2 regions of the Ilyobacter polytropus DSM 2926 genome follow, and region 1 is predicted to be linked to the other one. Evidence: riboswitches for the same ligand, from Rfam matches in the RefSeq annotation. Region 1 holds a riboswitch; the other holds the start of a gene.
The links. A riboswitch is a leader RNA that binds a small molecule or an ion and turns the genes downstream of it on or off. The one in region 1 is predicted to bind cobalamin.

Region 2: it holds a riboswitch for cobalamin, as region 1 does, so the genes downstream of both, ILYOP_RS13385 (sirohydrochlorin cobaltochelatase) here and ILYOP_RS12090 (cobyrinic acid a,c-diamide synthase CobB) in region 1, are expected to answer to the same signal.

The regions. Positions count from the first base shown of each region.
Region 1 is NC_014633.1:464,713-468,639, forward strand. Features, by position in the region: gene ILYOP_RS12085 (manganese efflux pump MntP) at 83-631, shown strand; cobalamin riboswitch at 1,014-1,200, shown strand; gene ILYOP_RS12090 (cobyrinic acid a,c-diamide synthase CobB) at 1,318-2,649, shown strand; gene ILYOP_RS12095 (precorrin-8X methylmutase) at 2,649-3,296, shown strand; gene cbiD (cobalt-precorrin-5B (C(1))-methyltransferase CbiD) at 3,314-3,927, shown strand, end outside.
Region 2 is NC_014633.1:757,702-761,628, forward strand. Features, by position in the region: gene ILYOP_RS13375 (FecCD family ABC transporter permease) at 1-47, opposite strand, end outside; gene ILYOP_RS13380 (sirohydrochlorin cobaltochelatase) at 136-993, opposite strand; gene ILYOP_RS13385 (sirohydrochlorin cobaltochelatase) at 1,230-2,150, opposite strand; cobalamin riboswitch at 2,274-2,453, opposite strand; gene ILYOP_RS13390 (ABC transporter ATP-binding protein) at 2,667-3,927, shown strand, end outside.

The DNA.
Region 1 (3,927 bases):
TTTTTTCTAGAAAAATAGCTTAATTTGAAGATTGAAGTTTTTTAGATCAAGAAAATATATTTTTTTAAAGGAGGAAGGTCTTATGAAATTAATTTATTTACCCTTTATATTTATAAGCCTTACTCTAGATGTTTTTACAGCTTCGTTAACAAAGGGATTTACCATTGAAAAATTAAAGTTTACAGATATTTTTAAAACCATTACTGTATTTGGAGTATTTCAGGTTTTGATGTTTTTTATAGGGTTTAAAAGCAGAGTTTTATTTTTAGGAAAGACCAGTGCTTTTATTCACTTTTCTCTGTTTTTCATTCTTGTATTTTTAGGAGGGAAAATGGTTTTTGAATCTTACAAAGAGTATAAGAACAAAAAAACATTAGAAACCAAGTCTGAGTTTAATCTTATTTTGCTCAGTCTTGCAACGAGTATAGATGCCTTGGTAATAGGAGCCTCTGTATCTTTGAAACTTAGTGTTGAAATCTTTGTTATTACCGCTATGATAGGCGTATTTACTTCTATGGCTTCTCTACTAGGGATTTATTTGGGATATAAAACGACTTATTTTGCAAACTATCCAATGAATTTTGCTGGCGGATTTATACTTATATTTATAGGGGTGAAGAGTTTATTCTGATTTAAATAGTTATTTTAAAGTTTAGATTGTAAAAAAAAGCAGACCAAGCTTTAAAGCTTGGTCTGCTTTTTAAATGAGGGAGAAAATTATGAAGGTGAGAATTGTCGAATACAAATTCTCGATTTGCCACTTCATAAATTTAGTCGTCTAAGATCTATAAAAAGTTTAAATTTTTTTTTAAATTTTAAAAACCTCACTACCAACTACAAAGTCCGATAATTTATAAGTATTATATTTTTTTTAAAATAACAAAAACAATAAAATATAATAATAGAGATATAAAAAATAAATATTGATACACTGATTTTTTTATGTAAAACTGATTAAAATATTAAATAGTTGTTGAAAAATACTACAAAAAGATTTATAATGAACAGGTAATATTATATAAAACGATTAAGGTTTTGGAACAATTCCAAATTAAAAGGGAAGAAGAGTGAAAATCTCTCGCGGTCCCGCCACTGTAAAGCTGACTAAGGTATGTTTGCCACTGGAAAATATTTTCTGGGAAGGGTGTACCTTATAGGATGAAGCTGAGCCAGGAGACCTGCCTTGATCTTAGAGATGTACTAGCCTGCGAGGACAGGGAGGCATAGCTTGATTTGAGGCAGAAAAACATTCTGATCAGACTGAGATATTCCTGACCTTCCTTGCACAAGGAAGGTTTTTTTATTGGAGGATATTCTATGAAGAGATTACTGATAGCAGGAACAAATTCAGGAGTTGGAAAAACTACCATAAGTACGGCTATAATGGCTGCTTTAGATAAAGTTACTCCTTTTAAGGTGGGACCGGATTATATTGATCCAAGATTCCATGAATTTGTAACAGAAAACCCATCTTACAATCTGGATATATTTATATGTGGAGAAGAAGCAGTAAAAAAAATATTTATAGATGGAAGCAGCCGAGGGAATATATCAATAATAGAAGGTGTAATGGGACTCTATGATGGTAAAAACCATGATCTAGACAACGGAAGCAGTGCACATATGGCGAGACTTTTAAAAACCCCGGTTATGCTGGTAGTAGACGCTAAGGGTGCATCTACAAGTGTAGCGGCAAAGGTATTAGGCTATAAACTTTTGGATTCTAGGGTAAAAATAGGAGGAGTCATATTAAACAATGTGTCTAGTGAGAAACTGTACGATTTATTGAAAGAAGGGATCGAAAGACACACAGGAATAAAATGTTTTGGTTACTTTCCTCCGAACCCTGAGATAGAACTAGGAAGCCGTCACCTGGGTCTCAGACAGGCAGAGGAGATAGAAGGACTCAAGAAAAAACTTGAGGTTTTGAAAGAGATGGCAGAAAAGTACTTAGATTTAGAGGGGATTCTAGAGGCATCAGAAACTGATGAGGTTATAGAGAGTAGTTATGAATCAGAAAAAATCAAAGATATGTTTAAAGGACTCAAGGTTGCAATAGCCAGAGACACAGCATTTTCTTTTTATTATAGATCAAACATAGAGCTTATGGAGTATGCAGGGATGGAAATAACTGGTTTTAGTCCCCTTAATAACGAAAAGATTCCAGAAAACAGTGACTTTATTTATCTAGGGGGAGGATATCCTGAAAATTTCGGAGAAATTCTTGAAAATAACAAGATAACACAGGACTCCATAAGAAACGCCTATGAAAATAATATTCCAATTTACGGGGAATGCGGTGGATTTATGTACCTTGGTAAGGGAATTAAGGACAAAGAAGGTGTCTATCACAAAATGTGTGGACTAATAGATGTAGATGTAGAGATGAAAAACCGACTTAATATAAAAAGGTTTGGATACATAAATTTTGAGACTACTGACGGACTCAAGGGCAGAGCCCATGAATTTCACTATTCAGACATATCAAGAGTTGGAGATGAAAAATGTTACTTTGATATTTCCAAGGAAAACGGAAGAAAGTGGCAGTGTGGCTTTACAAAAAGAAACCTTTTGGCAGGATATCCTCATGTGCATTTCTGGGGAAATATAGAATTTTTTAAAAAACTTTTTGAAAAAGGGAGAAGATAATGAAATACATAAAAGTACCTATGGATATCGAAAAGAGAAGTTTTGAGATAATAACAGAAGAGTTAGGTGAGAAAAACAAGCTTTTTACAGAGCAACAAGCTCCTGTTATAAAAAGACTTGTTCACACTACAGCTGACTTTGAATATGCTGATATAACTGAATTTTCAGAAGGTGTAATAGAAAAGGCTATGGAAGCAATTAAAGGCGGATCTAGAATATATTGCGATACCAGTATGATAGTGAACGGATTATCTAAAAAAAATCTTGAGAGATTTGGATGTGTACCTTACTCTATGGTTTCAGACCCTGAGGTGGCAAAAATAGCAAAAGAAAGAGGAGTAACTAGATCAATGGTGGGGATGGAAAAGGCCGCTAAAGATCCAGAAACGAAGATATATCTAATAGGAAATGCTCCTACAGCACTTTTTACTTTAAAAGAACTTGTAGAAAAAGGAGAGGTAGAAAAACCTGCCTTAGTTATCGGTGTTCCTGTTGGTTTTGTGGGAGCTGCTGAATCTAAAGAGGCCTTAAAAGAGATGAAAGATATACCATATATAATTACAAAGGGAAGAAAGGGCGGAAGTACCGTTGCAGTGGCAGCACTTCACGGGATACTTTACCAGATGTACGACAGAAAGGATTTCTAATGGAAAATTTTGTTCATATGGATAAATTTACTTATCAGGACGGGAAAAAACTCCGTTATGGTTACACCACAGGAAGTACTGCAACTGCCGCGGCTAAGGGAGCTGTAGAGGCTCTTTTTGCAGGAGAGTTTAAGGAATCTGTAAAAATAGATACACCCTTTGGCTGGGAACTTGATTTGCAGATAACAGAGGCAGAACTTGATAGAGACAGGGCAGTATGTGCTGTACGAAAGGATGCGGGAGATGACCCTGATGTAACACATGGAATTTTGATATTTGTGTCGGCAGAAAAAGTTGATGACCTGAGTATAGAGAGAGAAGACTGCTTTTATAACGAGAATAGAACCATAGAACTTACAGGTGGTGAGGGAGTGGGGAAGGTTACAAAAAAAGGACTTCAGGTTCCACCTGGAAAGCCAGCAATAAATCAAGGACCGAGAAGCATGATTTTCAAGGAAGTTCAAAAAGTTCTTCCAGAAGGTGAAAAAGTGAGGCTAGAAGTATTTATCCCTCAGGGACAGGAAAAGGCTCTTATGACATTTAATCCAAAACTTGGAATAGTGGGTGGGATATCGGTACTTGGAAGCAGTGGGATAGTAAAGCCAATGTCAGAAGAGGCTTATAAAAATTC
Region 2 (3,927 bases), 290 kb from region 1:
ATAGCTATCCCAGAGATAAGCCATATTCTAAACCTTCTTTTTTCCATTTCAAACATCACTTCCTATAGAGCTTTTGCATATTATATCACAACACTATGGCTATTTACAGTAATATCCCCAGCCAAGTTTATAATTTTATATGCTTTTAAGTATCGTATCTTTTTTATTTTTCAGATCTTTTTCTTTAGAATTTATAGATCTTTTGATATGTCCCGCAAATATCTCATGTATCTCAGGCATCTCTCCCATTCCCCTCATGATAACTTCCACAGAAAATCCTTCTTTTTCGAGAGTCTCCCGCCATTCTCCGTCTATGTCCTCTTTGACATGATTTCCTGCAACTATCATAAAAGGAACAAGGGTCACCTTTTTCACCCTGTCTTTTTTCAGCTGAGTTATCAGATCGTCTAAGGCAGGATATCCTTCTACAGTACTTATATAGAACTCCTCCATCTCTCTTATATTAAAAACTGTCTGAAGCATACCATAGGCAGAGTTAGAGTGATGTCTTGTTCCGTGACCTGCCAAAACAACTGCTCCCCCTGTATTTTCAAACTTCTTCTTAAAAATATCGGCTATCTGAATATAATCCTCTGGCAGAGTCAGAAGTGGGTCTCCCATTCTTATTTCCTGAAATTCATCTTTAAAATATTTTATCTCATCCTTTAGATACTCTCCCTCTAGACCGTTTATCACATGGCTAGCCTGAACTATAACATGGGTAAACCCATCTTGTGCCATCATCCTAAGGGCTTCTTTTGGAGTACTTTTTCTAACTTCATATTTTGTATATATTCTTTTTATTATCATTCTGGAAGTATAGGCCTCTCTTATCTGAAATTCCTGAAACTTTTCAGCTATGTTTTTATTTAGTAAACCCAAAGTATTTTTTCTGACTTCTGCTTTTACTGTACCAAAGTGAACCATCAGAATACCCTTTTTCACATTTTCACAAATATTTAAATTATTATCCGAGTAATTTTTATTTGCCATCCAACCTCTACCTCCTTTTTTATTCTTTTATGAAAATCTTAAGGTGTAAAACCAATATAATATCAACAAAGACTCTTCAATTAATTATCGGCTATTATTTCAAAAATATCAAATAGTTTATATTGACCCTACTCGAAATGAAAAAAACTTTGCAGAAATAAGGCTTTTCATTATTTTTTTAAGATCTCCTTAAACGAACAAAAAATGCAGGCAGATTTTCTGCCTGCATAAAATCATTATTCTTTACCTTCAGCGTATTCTTTTTTCTTTTTAGCCATATCTTCTGCTTCATGTTCGGCTGCAAACTTAGCGTGCTCCATATAGATATCCTGTATTTCAGCTTGCTGTCCTAGCCCTTCTAAGATAACTTCCACCTTAAATCCTTTTTCCTCTAGCATTTCTTTCCAGTCTACAGCGATATCATTATTGGCATGATCTCCTGCTACAAACATAAATGGCATAAGCTTTACTTTTTTTATCTTCGCTTGTTTTAGTCTAGAAACAACATTGTCAAATATAGGATAACCCTCTATAGTCCCTACATAAAAATTTTTATATCCTTCAGATTTGAAGACATAGTCCATCATAGGATAGGCAGCAGTTCCAGGGTCGTGAGTCCCGTGTCCTACAAATACTGCAGCTTCTTTTCTTTTCAGTTTACCGATTTTATCTCCTAAAATATGAGCCACTTCCTTATAGTCCTCTGGAGTTGTAAGAAGTGATGTTCCCAATCTTATCTCTTTGAAATCGTCCTCAAATTCTTCTATCTCTTTTTTTAGATTTTCAGCCTCTACACCGTCGATTACATGAGTCGCCTGAACTAACACATGTGTATATCCCTCAGCCTTTAAGGTTTCTAAAACCTCTTTAGGGTTATCTTTATCTATTCCTCTTCTTTTGAGTATTTTCATTATGATTCTAGAAGTAAAGGCATCTCTCACCTCTAAATCTTTAAATTCTTCTTCTGCCTTTTCGTTAATCGCTTCGATTGTTAATTTTCTTGTTTCAGGATAACTGCTTCCAAAGTGAACCATTACAACTGCCCCTTTGTCCGCTGCCCTCATAGTTTCAAACATAGGCTTCTTTTCATATCCTTCTGATGCAAAAAGAGTCCCTGCCAATAATAATGCTCCTGCCAAAATACTAAACTTCTTCATTTTTTCCTCCTTAAGATTTTTATAATGGTTTTCAGGAAATAAAAAAATCCTGAGTAATCTCAGGAGAGAAATTTTAAAAGCCTAAAAAAAGCCTCTACATCTCTCGTCCCCGCAAGTGATATTGACAATATTATTTTTAAGGCAGGTCTCCTGGCTCAGCTTCATCCTACTAGCACCCTTCCCAGATTTTAATCCAGTGGGTAATTTGCCTTCGTCTGCATTACAGTGGCGGGACCGCGGGAGTCTTTCACTCCTCTTCCCTTTTAATTCCAAAGTTGGAAAACCTTAAAAATGTATTCACTTTCAGTAAAAAATATACTATTATAAACCTTAAAAGTCAATAATAATTTAAAATTCCAATTATTATTTTCATATTTATTCTTAATATATGCTAAAATAGTTTGTACAAAAAATATATTATTGATAATTTCAATACTTGCTCATTTATAAGATAAACTTACAGAAGATAAATTTTTGCGTTATAATTTCAAAAAATAAACAGGCGGTGTAGTTGATATGAAGGATCTACTTTGTTTTGCAAGATATTATAAACCTCATTTTAAATTAGTAATACTGGACTTTATTTGTGCCTTTGCCATGGCAGGTCTTGACCTTTTATTTCCATTACTGGTACAAAGGACCCTAGATGATGTTATCCCAAGAGGAGATCTGAAACTACTTTATATATTCGGAGCTGTTCTTGTGGCACTTTATATTCTCAGGTATCTGGCTAGTTATGTTGTATATTACTGGGGTAAGATGCTAGGTATCCTTATCGAGTACGATATGAGAAGAGACTTATTTGCCCATGTTCAGAAGCTTTCCTTTACATTTTTTGACAATACAAAAACCGGGGCTATCATGTCTAGGATAGTAAATGATCTAAGTTATATATCTGAATTTGCTCATATCGGTCCCGAGGATTTCTTTTTGGCAATACTTAAGTTTACAGGGACATTTATCATTATGTTTACAATGAATAAAAAACTCACGCTTATTATATTCTCTTTGGTGCCTTTACTTATTTGGTTTGCAGCAGCCAAGAAGAACTTGATGAAAAAATCTTTTGGAAAATCCAGAAAAAAAATATCTGCCATAAACTCTCAGGTTGAAGATTCCATCTCTGGGATAAGGGTTGTACAGGCTTTTACAAATGAGAAATTTGAAAATGAAAAATTCCAGAAAAAAAATACTGAATTCAGAGAGGCTAAGAGGGAGAATTTCAAACTCTCTGCAGAATATTTTTCAGGTCTCAGTTTTATTATGAACATTATTCAGCTTACTACATTATTTTTCGGTGGGATATTTATCTTAAAAGGGGAAATCACAGCTGGTATAGTCATAGGTTTTCTTTTATATGTATCAAAATTTATGGAGCCTATAAGAAGAATGATGCTTCTTATGCAGAGTTTTCAAAAAGGTATGGCAGGTTTTGTAAGATTCAGAGAATTAATGGATAAAGACCCTGATATAAAAGACAAACCCAATGCAGTTGCACTGAAAAAACCAATGGGGACCATCCAGTTTGAAAATGTTTCTTTTAAATACGCTTCGTCTGAACAGGATATTCTAAAAGACTTTTCCATGTCAATAAAATCAGGAGAAAAAGTGGCTTTGGTAGGAAGCAGCGGAGCAGGTAAGACCACTATCTGTAACCTCATCCCTAGATTTTATGAGGTGGAGAGAGGTGCAATAAAAATAGATGATAGAGATATAAAAAACTACACCCTAGAATCTTTGAGAGATAATATTGGAATAATACAGCAGGACGTTTTTC